One region of the Planococcus sp. BI3 genome, then DNA from elsewhere that is predicted to be linked to it. Evidence: riboswitches for the same ligand, from Rfam matches in the RefSeq annotation. Region 1 holds a riboswitch; each other region holds the start of a gene.
What was found. A riboswitch is a leader RNA that binds a small molecule or an ion and turns the genes downstream of it on or off. The one in region 1 is predicted to bind lysine.
Positions count from the first base shown of each region.

Region 2: it holds a riboswitch for lysine, as region 1 does, so the genes downstream of both, dapA (4-hydroxy-tetrahydrodipicolinate synthase) here and AC1MEO_RS06880 (Na+/H+ antiporter NhaC family protein) in region 1, are expected to answer to the same signal.
Region 3: it holds a riboswitch for lysine, as region 1 does, so the genes downstream of both, AC1MEO_RS05720 (aspartate kinase) here and AC1MEO_RS06880 (Na+/H+ antiporter NhaC family protein) in region 1, are expected to answer to the same signal.

Region 1 covers NZ_CM155266.1:1,349,801-1,354,015, forward strand. Annotated here, with positions in the region: gene AC1MEO_RS06875 (sodium-dependent transporter) at 1-606, opposite strand, end outside; gene AC1MEO_RS06880 (Na+/H+ antiporter NhaC family protein) at 803-2,377, opposite strand; lysine riboswitch at 2,486-2,667, opposite strand; gene AC1MEO_RS06885 (bifunctional metallophosphatase/5'-nucleotidase) at 2,739-4,082, opposite strand; gene AC1MEO_RS06890 (sulfite exporter TauE/SafE family protein) at 4,095-4,215, opposite strand, start outside.
Region 2 covers NZ_CM155266.1:3,042,640-3,046,854, reverse strand. Annotated here, with positions in the region: gene ypfJ (KPN_02809 family neutral zinc metallopeptidase) at 1-744, opposite strand, end outside; gene AC1MEO_RS15280 (SAM-dependent methyltransferase) at 804-1,415, opposite strand; lysine riboswitch at 1,521-1,699, shown strand; gene dapA (4-hydroxy-tetrahydrodipicolinate synthase) at 1,828-2,718, shown strand; gene AC1MEO_RS15270 (STAS domain-containing protein) at 2,770-3,609, opposite strand; gene AC1MEO_RS15265 (GGDEF domain-containing protein) at 3,730-4,215, opposite strand, start outside.
Region 3 covers NZ_CM155266.1:1,127,739-1,131,953, reverse strand. Annotated here, with positions in the region: gene uvrC (excinuclease ABC subunit UvrC) at 1-1,270, shown strand, start outside; lysine riboswitch at 1,308-1,482, shown strand; gene AC1MEO_RS05720 (aspartate kinase) at 1,606-2,832, shown strand; gene AC1MEO_RS05715 (succinate dehydrogenase cytochrome b558 subunit) at 3,239-3,853, shown strand; gene sdhA (succinate dehydrogenase flavoprotein subunit) at 3,899-4,215, shown strand, end outside.

The DNA.
Region 1 (4,215 bases):
TGTAAGAGCTCCATCTAAAGTAACAGCCCGCACTACTACTGCGAAGAAAATGATCAGCAAAGTCGGGATGAAAATCCGGTTGGCCATTTCAATTCCTTTTTTAACGCCTGCCAACAGGATCCCCAAAGTAATGATCCATACAAGAGCCAATGGAATGAATACGCCCCATACAATCCCTCCGGTTTCTCCCGGTTGAACCGTCAATTGCAGAAATTCAGTGAACAGGAAGTCTTGAGTATCTGTACCCCATGCCTGGTTGAAAGAAAATATAGTATAGCGCATTGCCCAAGCGATAATAACGGCATAGTATACAGATATGATAAAGGACACAAATACTGCCCACCAACCAAGCCATTCCAATTTTTTGCCACCCATTCTAAAGAATGATAACGGTGCTGAACCACGGTACTTGTGGCCGATGGTAAATTCAAGTATTAAAATCGGTATCCCTGCAGTCAATAATGCAAACAGATACGGTATGAAAAATGCACCCCCGCCATTTTCATACGCAACATACGGAAATCGCCAAATGTTACCCAGACCTACTGCAGAGCCGACGGCAGCCATGATAAAGCCAGCACGCGTACCCCATTGTGAACGTTCCATCTCTCTTCCCCCTTTGTTTATTCCCATTTTATTGACATAAAAATAGGAATTTTGATTATTTTCAGATTATTAGTCGATCTAAAAATAGTATACCGAGAGGCATCCCTAAAGTAAAGATGAATTCACAATATATTTCAAAAAAACTATTGCCGCAAAAGTAAAAAGGCAGAGAAGAAGCTTCTCTGCCTTGTTTTCACTATGCATTTTGTTGTTTCTCAATAATAGTTGTGCGCTTTGACCAGACCAGGAAGAGCACAGCCAGTACCACTAAGACCACACCTAAAGAAATTAACAGCGAACCTGTGAAACCTATGACAATATACCCTATCGCTGCAATGCCAGCAGCCGTCAATGCATATGGAATCTGCGTCAAGACATGATCCATGTGATTGCTTCCGGCTCCTGTTGAAGACAGGATCGTCGTATCGGAAATCGGTGAACAATGATCTCCGAAAACAGCACCGGCCAGAACAGCTGATAAAGCCGGCAACAGCAAGGATGGATCCGCTTCGATCATAATGGTTCCGGCAATCGGCAAAAGAATACCGAATGATCCCCATGATGTTCCTGTAGAGAAAGCCATGACGCCGGCTAAGACGAACAGGAGCACCGGCAGAATAGCCGTCGGGATATTGCCGTCAGAAACCACACCAGCTAAATACGTTCCCGTTTCAAGCGATCCGATCAATGAAGTCAGCGACCAGGCAAATATCAATATTAGGACAGCGCCCATCATTGATTTGATGCCTGCCCAAATGCCCTTGGCGATCCAACCTGCATTAGCTGTTTTGTTCCGCTTGATCTGCATGGCATAAAGGATGATTGAGGTCAGTGCCCCTAATAGACCACCAGCCAATAAGGAAGCGGGTACATCTGTATTTTCAAAAATCAGCCAAATGTCAAAAACCTGGCCGGCATTCTGATAGCCTGTCCAAATCATCGCGCTTACCGTTCCAAGGATCAACAATAGGATAGGAAGCAGCAAATCTCTGACATGGCCATGTGAATGGGATGGGAAATCTTCTTTCATTTCACCAGGGATGGTTTTTTTCGGATCAAAAAGCTGCCCTTTGGTGATGGCCAATACTTCGTGTTTCTTCATTTCTCCAAAATCCACGTCACGGATGGCAACGAAAAAGACGATGGCCAATGATGCGACTACGTAGAAGTTCATCGGAGCCATCCATAGGAAGGCTTCCAGTGCAGAATATTCCACGAAGGTCTGGCCAGCCAAGATGGTCGCGATAATGCCGATGATGGCAGCGCCCCAGCTCGAGACTGGAGAGACCACGCAAACCGGTGCAGCAGTCGAATCGATAAAGTAAGCAAGCTTGGCGCGTGAAATTTTGTAGCGGTCAGTAATCGGACGCGCAACTTGCCCTACTGCCAATGCATTGAAATAATCATCGATGAAGATGAGGATCCCAAGAGCCACTGTCAGGATTTTCGCCCCTCTTCTTGACTTGATGCGTGTCGAGGCCCATTCAGCGAAAGCATGGCTTCCTCCTGACAGGCTGACGAATGCTGTAATGATGCCCAGCAATAGAAGAAAGAGAATGATAAAGACATTATAGGCGTTAAAGCCTTCATCCCAGAAAATAATTGCGAATGAGGTGAAAAGTTCCTGCAGTGCTTCGACTGGTGCAAACCATGTCAGGATAACAGCTGCTGCGACTATGCCCGCACCTAATGACAGCAGCACACGGCGTGTCAATAACACCATGACGATTGCAATAATCGGCGGCAAAATCGAAAAAATCGTATTCTCCATAAATGTTCCTCCTTGTTTTTGATGGGTGAAAAATGAGACAAAAAAGGCCGACCTCTCCAGTTGGATAAGTCAGCCTTCTACAATTCGTCTGTGCGTTAAAACATCAAACAACCCTGTAGCTCTCCACTCAAACTTTCGCTTGAATGACAGTGACATTCTTGTTCAGAATGACCCCAATCCATTTCCTTAGACCCCAGGAAATGGATTTCGGCAAAACTCCCTTTCAGATGCGTTCCACGCGGTCAAACTCGCGCACCCTACTGATCAGCTCTGCAGCCTCTACCCACCAATATATATTTCTTTGTTAGCATAGCGTAAAATTAACACAAAATCAAATGCCTCTATACTCTGAACATTCCTTCTATTTCAAGGCTTTACTGTGAAAAAATTGGCTGAAGACATCCCTCAGAAACTCGGGCATGAAATATGTTTTGGCAGCTCTTTTCAAACTAGGGAAAAAATAACCAAAGGTCAACATGTCCAAGGTGACCAAACGATAGATTTGATCGTGCACTGCCAGTTGACCATTAATGTAGAATCGATGGTCAATGATCTCCATATTCATATGAATCATTTTGCCGAATACCACACCTCGGAAGCCCATTCCTTTTAACTCAAGCTGCGGCCAATCTGAATTCATGGATTGCAGGTAGATTTCCTTCAACTCCGCTCCACTTAATTCGACGAGGCAAGGGTTGATGGGATGCGGCAGCATTTTATGGAAATCATAGCGTGTCAAGGCGCCTTCGGGCATATCTTCCATAAAGATTCCCGCATTGAACAAGGCACAATCGGCTTCTGTAAAGTCAATCATTGCCTGTCCAAATAAATCTCCAAGCTCCGATTCCTTAAACCACTCTGCTTTCAGGATTTTGGTGCTGTGAAAAATCAGCTCATCCATTTGATTTTTTCCTTGTTGAACCAAAAAGTCATCAAAACCTTCTCCCATTTCACGTAACCGGGAAGTCTCAATCAGCTGCGCAGAAGATTTCCCGAAAGTTTCCTCTACTGTAATCTGGCCAATATAAAACCCGAATTTCCCTGCAGCTCCGAGCAGCGTATCTCCCTGCCATTTTCCTTCGTGGAATACATGATGGGTATGGGCCCCTAGGATAATATTGATCTGCGGACAAAGATCTGCCAATAATTCATCTTCTTTGATGCCAAGATGCGATAGACAGATGATCAAATCAGTTTCTTCTTCAATTTCTTTTACTGCCTGGAGTATCGACTCTTTTGCATCGGTGATTTGCCACCCCAATTTGCGGTAAAATGGCGTAAACTCCGCAGTCGCCCCCACTAGTCCAATACGCATTCCGTTTTTTGCATGGACGATATGATAAGGCTTGGCCCACTCTGGACGATTGCCTTCCAAATCGAATAAATTCGATACCACCACTTCAAACTCAGCCTGGACGTACAAGTCGTTAAGCTCATCTTTCGAAAGGGTGATGCCTTCATTATTGCCGATTGTCACTGCATCGTATTCCGCTTCGTTCAATAGCAGCACATTGCCTTTTCCGGATGTGCCTTCCGTATAAGGATGCGAGCGGTCGACATGATCACCAATATCCAAAATCAGACAGACGTCCCCTTCTTCTTCGTGCCATCTTTTCCGCTCAGCTAAAAAAGATTTGATGCGCGGCCAATTTGTAAAATGGCTATGCAAATCATTTGTATGATAAATATGAATAGTTTCGCTCATGAAAACACCTCTTTAAGAACTGAATATTCCTTCGTAAATTGATCGCAGCCCCAGCACCAGCAATACCAGGCGCAAAATCGTCACCAGCATTTCCGAATTGAGGCGTTTGTTTAATTTGGCCCCTATTTTCGCA
Region 2 (4,215 bases), 1.7 Mb from region 1:
GACGACATAGCCGCGTGAGCGCTGCTGGATGGTGTCGTCTCCCACCGCGCTTGCCGCTGTCAACGCTTCTTCCAGGTCGCCTTCCTCCAAATAGCCCATTCCTTGGGCGTGATGTGCCCAGACACCGGATAAATAATCCGCCTGAAGTTCCAGGCGAACCTGTACTTTATTGTATTCTTCTTCGCTTAATTGGTTGCGGAGAGGCTGCACTTCTTCCATAACGCCGAGCAGGTTTTGGACATGATGCCCCACTTCATGCGCCACTACATAGGCCATGGCAAAGTCGCCCGGTGCCTGAAACTGGTTCTGCAATTCATTGTAGAAGCTCAAATCGATGTACAGCTTGTAGTCGCCGGGACAATAGAACGGACCGACTGCTGCTCCTGCCGTTCCACATGCCGATTCGACGCTTCCGGTGTACAGGACGAGCGTCGGTTCAACATACTCCATGCCTTCCTCTGCAAACACTTCTGTCCAGACTTCCTCGGTATCGGCCAAGACGACCGATACGAATTCAGCCAACTCTTCTTCTTCTTGCGTCGCTTCATAAGGCTGATTGGATGTTGTATCCGTGGACCCTCCACCCAGTTGATCAAGGATGACGCCCGGGTCACCGCCCAAAAACGCCACCAGCAGCACAATCAGGATGCCTCCGATGCCGCCTCCTGCAACCATCGCGCCGCCTTTTCCTTTTCCTCTTCGGTCTTCAACATTTCTGCTGGCTTTTCTGCCTTTCCATTCCATATAGGGTCCCTCGCTTTATAATGTTTTTTCTTTTAAGCATACCCATTAACACCTTGTTTCTAATCCATTCTGGGCAGTCGGTAAATTAAAAATCGTTCCCTTGGATCTCTGTGGAAATCCGGCAACGGAATTTCCTGCACTAACTGAAAGATGGTGCTGTTTTCGAGGAAATCAGTATAATCCTGTGAAGCGAAAAACAGGATCACCTCTACCATTCGCGGATCCTCTTCAGCCGAACGCATAACTCGATTTATAAAAGTGATGAATACTTGCACAGAAAAAGGATTGAAGAAATAAAATTTATTGTCCCGCCCTGCTATCGGGTAGTCCTGTGCCAGGCAATTATAGAAGCCGATGCTGCGTTCAGCACCTTTATGTTTTTTCATATACTGTTTTTTATTGTTAATGGCTTCCGCATAAAAGACCGGGTTCATCTCAATCCCGGCACTTTCTGCACCGAATAGGTGATGGACATAAAAATTCAGGCGGCCTTTTCCGCAACCCACATCCACCAGCCGGTCTTCAGGAGTCAGGCTGTAATTCTCGAATAGCCTGTCCAACAGTCCATAAGGAGTCGGCTCGTAACGGTTATGATGCAAGGAATCCGTGAAGCCCCGCTGATTTCCTGCCGTTGCAATATTGAACCGGTGTTCATAGGCCTGTTCGTTCATCCGGATCCCTCCCTTTCCATAAGATTTTACGTTTTTCATCTTGCAATTGACAGAGAAATTTGTTATAGTACAGCTAATTAAATATTTCTTGCTCCAGCTTATATGGAGTAGGATAGAGGCGCAAAAACCATCAGTATGCAAAACGAGGAGTATGAGCTCCATTGACGTTTGCTGAAAGGGGTCTTTGCCGAAGTGGCGGAAATCTCATATTTCCGTACACTGGGTCTGCATTCAATAAGTGCAGGACTGTCATATAGGAAACTATATGGAGGGCTATCTGATGCACAGGAACGAATGGTAAACATTGTTTCTACTGCAGCAACGGGACCCCTCGTTGCTGCTTTTTTTGTTCCTTCCTGATTGGCCCCTCACCTCTAAGCTCCGAAAAAAATTAGAAAAGGGTGTGTTCTGTATGAATTTCGGCCAAGTAATTACAGCAATGGTGACGCCATTCGATCAACATGGAGAAATCGATTTTCCGGCAACACAGAAACTGATAGAGCATTTGATTGCAAACGGTTCAGACGGCCTTGTCGTTGCAGGGACCACTGGTGAATCTCCAACCTTATCGGCAGAGGAAAAAGTTGAACTGTTTCAGTTTACCGTCCACATAGTCGCCGGACGGATTCCGGTGATTGCAGGAACCGGTTCCAACAATACACGTGCTTCCATTTCCTTGACGAGACAGGCGGAAGAAACCGGCGTTGACGGCATTATGCTGGTCACGCCATATTACAACAAACCTTCACAAGAAGGCATGTTCCAGCATTTTCAGGCAATCGCCCAGTCCACAAGCTTGCCGGTCATGCTGTATAACATCCCAGGCCGCAGCGTGGTCAACATGTCTCCAGAGACAATCATTCGCCTGTCCAAGATCGACAATATCGTTTCTGTCAAAGAAGCGAGTGGAGACTTGGACGCAGCTGCAGAAATCATCGAAAAAACACCGGACACATTTTCTGTCTACAGCGGAGACGACAGCCTGACCTTGCCGATGCTGTCAATCGGCGGCACGGGCATCGTCTCAGTATCTGCGCATATTATCGGCAACGATATGCAGGACATGATCACCAGCTTCAAAACGGGTGATGTGAAAACAGCGGCAGCCATTCACCGGCGGTTAGTGCCAACAATGAAAGCCGTGTTCGCTGCACCAAATCCATCTCCTATCAAAGCTGCACTTAATATGGCAGGCGTCGAGGTTGGCGGCGTTCGCTTACCGATGATCCCATTGACTGAAGAAGAAACCCTGACATTGTGCAAGTCTCTGCCTGATCTCCATTCAGAAGCCATGACCAACTAGACACATGACGTGAAAAAACGCTGAAGCTATGGGCTTCAGCGTTTTTTCACGTCAATTGATCTTCATCTGTTCGAGAACACGCTTCAAGCTGCCGCCGATTTCCAAGTCATTCAACCCAACTCCGATTTCAGTCAGCGTCCGGGCAATTTCTGGACGGATGCCGGTAAGAATCGAACGGACACCGACCAGCTTCAGCGAACGGATGATTTTGATGATCTGCTCAGCCACCATGGAATCCACCCGCACGACTCCCGATAGGTCTACGATCAACACTTTGATTTTCAACTCATTTGCCGACAGCAGCGTCTGTTCCAGAATATAGCGTGCCCGATCAATTTCAATGCTGCCGACTAAAGGTAAAATGGCAATCTCGTCACTGACGGGTACGACCGGTGCAGAAAGTTCCAGGAACTCCTTTCTTGCTGACTTCAATTTCCGCTGATAAGAAACCGTGTAGGCTTGTGTATAGGAATAAGCCGCGTAATCCAGGATAGAATGAAAAAATTCCATGACATCAAAAAGACTTTGAAGCGCCATTTCTTTTCGGATCGCTTCCGTTTTTATGACGGCTCCGATATGTTTTCGGTAAAGCGATGTTTCCGCTAACGCATCTTCAAGCGCTCTGCCGTTTTCCAGAAAAAAGTTGCCCGTTGCTTCTCCCCAATCCTGAATGTTCTTATAGACTTTTTGTACATCACAACTATTGCTGATTGATTCTCCAATCAACTCTACAAAACCGGTTCGAACTTTAGTGACGATATCGATAAAGGCCTTGTTCATTTGAAGCTGATCTTGTGGAGCCTCTTTGACCGCTTCCTCATGGATCAATTGAGCGATTAATTCTTTATCCAGCAAAACCCGTTCACCCAGCAAACGATTGTTTTTTTCCATCGGAACCTCCAAAAGTGAAGATATTTTCATATGCCATCATTATAGCCGTTAAGCCGTTGATTGTAATGATTTTTTCGCATAAAAATACATCCGTCTAAAAACGGATGCACAGCCCAGCTTTTAATCACTTCCAAACACACAGTTTCTGCCATTGGCCTTAGCCTTATAGAGGAATCCATCCGCCCGCGACAGCAGACTTTCCACTCCATCTCCAGCGGTGTAGGCTGCGGCGCCAATGCTGACGGTGACAGGCACATGCTGCCAATCAGCAGCTTCCATGTGGCTGCACAATAGATTGCCGAGCTTCAGGCTTTCCTCAATCCCGGCATCCGGCATGACCACCACAAACTCTTCTCCACCAAGCCGCACCACGATGCCCGCAGTTCCAACTTCCATTTCCAGACGCCAGGCCAACTCCTGCAGTACGGCATCCCCCGCCTGATGGCCATATGTATCATTGACTTGTTTAAAATGATCGATATCCAAAATCAGAACAGCCACTTTTCTGCCGTCTTCCGCCTGCGATAAAAGCTCTTGCAGCCATTCTTCCAGGTAGCGGCGGTTTTTCAAGCCCGTCAGCTGATCGGTAGTAGCCAATTGCTGCAG
Region 3 (4,215 bases), 220 kb from region 1:
TGAAAAAGAGACCTATCAGGAAATGATCGACGGCATCACCAAATTTCTCAATGGCGGGTTCCGTGAAGTGAAGCAGCAATTGGTCGAAAAGATGTCTGAAGCGTCAGAGAACCTGGAATTTGAGCGTGCTATGGAATACCGCGACCAAATTAACATGATCGAAACCGTCATGGAAAAACAGAAGATGGCGATGAACGACTTCACCAATCGCGATGTATTTGCCTATGCAGTCGATAAAGGCTGGATGTGCGTCCAGGTCTTTTTTGTGCGTCAAGGGAAATTGATTGAACGCGACGTCTCGCTGTTTCCGCTTTACCGGGATCCGGAAGAAGAGTTTTTGACTTATCTGGGCCAGTTTTATGAAAAGGCGAATCATGTCAAACCCAGTGAGATCCTCTTGCCGGAAGCGGACGATCCGGAAATGCTGAAGGAATGGCTCGGCGTTCGGGTACTCGTTCCACAGCGCGGAAAGAAAAAGGATTTGGTGGCGTTGGCCAAAAAAAACGCGGAGATCGCCATCAAGGAGAAGTTCCAGCTGCTGGAGCGCCAGGAAGAACGGACAGTCGGCGCCTGTATAGATCTGGGAGAAGCGATGAACATCGAAACGCCTTTGCGCATCGAGGCCTTCGATAACTCGCATATCCAGGGAGCCGATGCGGTTTCTGCGATGATTACATTCATTGACGGCAAGCCGTCCAAAAAGGATTACCGGAAATATAAAACACGCAACGCTTCCAAACCGGATGATTATGCGGCAATGCGTGAAGTTATCCGCCGGCGTTATTCGCGTGTCTTGAAAGATGGCCTGCCTTTGCCGGATTTAATCGTTATTGATGGCGGCAAAGGGCAGATGGAGTCGGCGCGTGAAATTCTGGAGGATGAACTTGGTTTGTCGATTCCGATTGCAGGACTGGCAAAAGATGCCAAGCACCAGACCTCTCAATTGCTGTACGGTTCACCTGCTGAAATTGTGCCGCTCAAGCGGACCAGTGAAGCCTTTTACCTGATGCAGCGGATTCAAGATGAGGTCCACCGGTTTGTCATCACCTTCCACCGCCAGCTGCGCGGCAAGAATTCAATTCAGTCGGCACTTGATGGCCTTGAAGGAGTGGGGCCGAAACGCAAACAGCAGCTGCTGAAGCATTTTGGGTCGGTCAAGAAACTCAAAGAAGCATCTGTTGAAGACATCAAACAGGCAGGAATGCCGGAAGCGCTGGCACTGTCCATCAATCAGCATTTTGCAGAGGACACATTGCCAAGCGAATCATAACATGTTAACGTAAGAGAATAATTGAATCACTTGTAAAAGTGATGATAGAGGCGCGGACGTCAATAGTAAGCATTCGGAGATTTGCAGAATCTGAGATGAATGGTGAAAGGGGCGGTCGCCGAAGTGTGCGTGTAACTGCTGTTGCGCATGCTGGTTCTGCATTTAAGAAGTGCAGAGCTGTCAGAGTCAATCTCTGGAGGGCTATCTCACATGGACGTTTTTCGTACATGATGAAAGAGGTAGTTTGCCGCGGTTGCGGTGAGCTGCCTTTTTTTGTGCCTGGTTTTGCTGCCAGCCATATTGAGGGCCACATACTAAATGTGGGAGTGGATGAAATGGAAACGATCGTCATGAAATTTGGAGGAACGTCTGTTGCAACACCTGAAAAAATCATCGGAGTGGCGGAGCGGGCCATCCGTGAAAAGGAAAAAGGCAAACGGGTGGTCATCGTCGTTTCAGCCATGGGAAAAACGACCGATACACTGCTTGGGCTGGCGGGGGAGATTTCTTCTGAACCGCCAAAGCGGGAAATGGACATGCTGCTGGCTACCGGTGAGCAGATCACCATTTCGCTGCTGGCGATGGCTTTCAAAAAGCTGGGCCATGAAGCCTTATCTTTCACTGGCTGGCAGGCGGGAATCGAGACAGAGTCCGTGCCGCGCAATGCACGCATTGAACAGATTCATACGGAACGCCTTGAACGTGTACTGGAAAACGGCTATTTCTGTGTAGTAGCCGGCTTCCAGGGAGTTGATAGGATCGGCAACATCACCACACTCGGCCGCGGCGGTTCTGATACGACCGCTGTCGCGCTTGCTGCTGCCTTGAAAGCAGAGAAATGTGAAATCTATACAGATGTCAACGGTGTCTATACATCCGATCCGCGCTATGTAACTGGTGCACGCAAGCTGGAACAGATTTCCTACGATGAAATGCTGGAGCTTGCCAATCTCGGGGCGGGTGTCCTGCATCCGCGTGCAGTTGAGTTCGCGAAAAACAATAATGTACCATTATCCGTCAGAGCAAGTTATTCAGACGAGCCTGGCACCATCATACAAGAGGTGATCACTGTGGAGAAAAACTTAATCGTCAGAGGCGTTGCCTTTGAACCTGGAATCGCGCGTGTAACTGTAACCTACAAAAAGCCGTTTAATGGATCGCTTGCCAATATCTTCACGAAGCTTGCCGAAAATCAAATTGATGTGGACATAATCGTCCAAAGCATCAGTGATGAGTTTCCGCCATCCGTGTCATTTTCCATCTCTCAGGAAAGCCTGGAAGAAACACGCCGTGTCCTGACAGAATCAAAAGATGAAATTGGCTTCCTGTCGTTCAATGCCGAGATTGATTTGTCGAAAGTATCGATTGTGGGATCAGGCATGGTGTCCAATCCGGGCGTAGCTGCGCGGATGTTCGATATTTTAAGAAGCCAGGATATTCCGGTGAAAATGGTCAGTACATCTGAAATCAAAATTTCGGTGGTGGTGCCGGAATCGGATATGAAAAAATCGGCGAATGCTTTACATGAAGCCTATGGATTGTCTGAAGTCCACTCTTCTTAAGAAAAGGGCATTTCAGCAACCAGAAATCAAGCCCTAGAACAAAGTAAGTGACAAAATTCACAAAACGTTCAAATTCTCAATGGCGATATTGAGATAATGCTGATATCAGTGCAATAGAGTGAATTCGAAAGAAAAAGCGATTCTCAATTAGAGAATCGCTTTTTAGCATAATTCCATTAAAACGGTTACATTCTGACTTATCTTGTTGCAGGGAGGACGGCTTTCACGTACAAAACGCTTGATAACTATCTGTTTAAAAGAGCTTCGTTGCCTTGACGCTCCTATAGGGGGGGAGTACAATAAATATGTCATATTATTGTATCATGATGGTGTGCGGCTTCAGGTGCTTTCGTAATATCGTTAGCTTTGAACGCTGCCAATTAATGTTTTGAGGGGGGTAAAATTTTTGGATAACAATCGCGAATTTTTAATGCGCAGGCTGCACTCATTGTTGGGGATTATACCTATCGGTTTATTCTTAACACAGCACTTAATCGTCAACCATTTTGCTACACAAGGAGTAGAAGCATTCAATAATGCATCTCACTTCATGGCAAGTCTTCCATTCGTTATTTTCCTGGAGATATTTGTCATTTATTTACCGATCTTGTATCACGCGTTCTATGGCCTATACATAGCGTTTACTGCGAAGAACAATCCTGGGCATTATAGCTATATGCGCAATATTTTGTTTGTTGCACAGCGCTATACAGGGGTCTTCCTGGTAGTCTTCATCGCTTGGCACGTTTTTGAAACAAGATTCCAAGTCGCTATTGGAGCAGCTGCTGAAGCTGATTTCAGTATGATGGAAAACATTTTGAGCAATCCATGGATGTTGGCATTCTACATTCTGGGTGTATTAGCCGCAACTTTCCACTTAGCAAATGGACTTTGGTCTTTCCTTGTTACTTGGGGAATTACACAATCCGAAACAGCACAGCGATACACAACTTATTTCACGCTTCTAGTATTTATTGTATTATCGGTTATTGGTATCAGAGCATTGTTTGCATTCGTTTAAGAATGTTTCAATCATTGGTGAACTAAAAGAGGAGTGAATACTAACATGGCGAAGGGCAAAATTACGATCGTCGGTGGCGGCCTTGCTGGCTTGATGGCATCCATTAAAGTTGCAGAAGCAGGTTCTCCCGTCGATTTATTTTCAATCGTTCCAGTTAAACGGTCCCACTCAGTATGTGCACAAGGCGGGATCAACGGAGCGGTCAATACAAAAGGTGAAGGGGATTCTCCGGATATCCACTTTGATGATACTGTTTACGGCGGAGACTTTCTTGCGAATCAGCGTCCCGTAAAAGCAATGGCGGATGCAGCACCTGGGATTATCCGTATGTTCGACCGTATGGGCGTTATGTTCAACCGTAC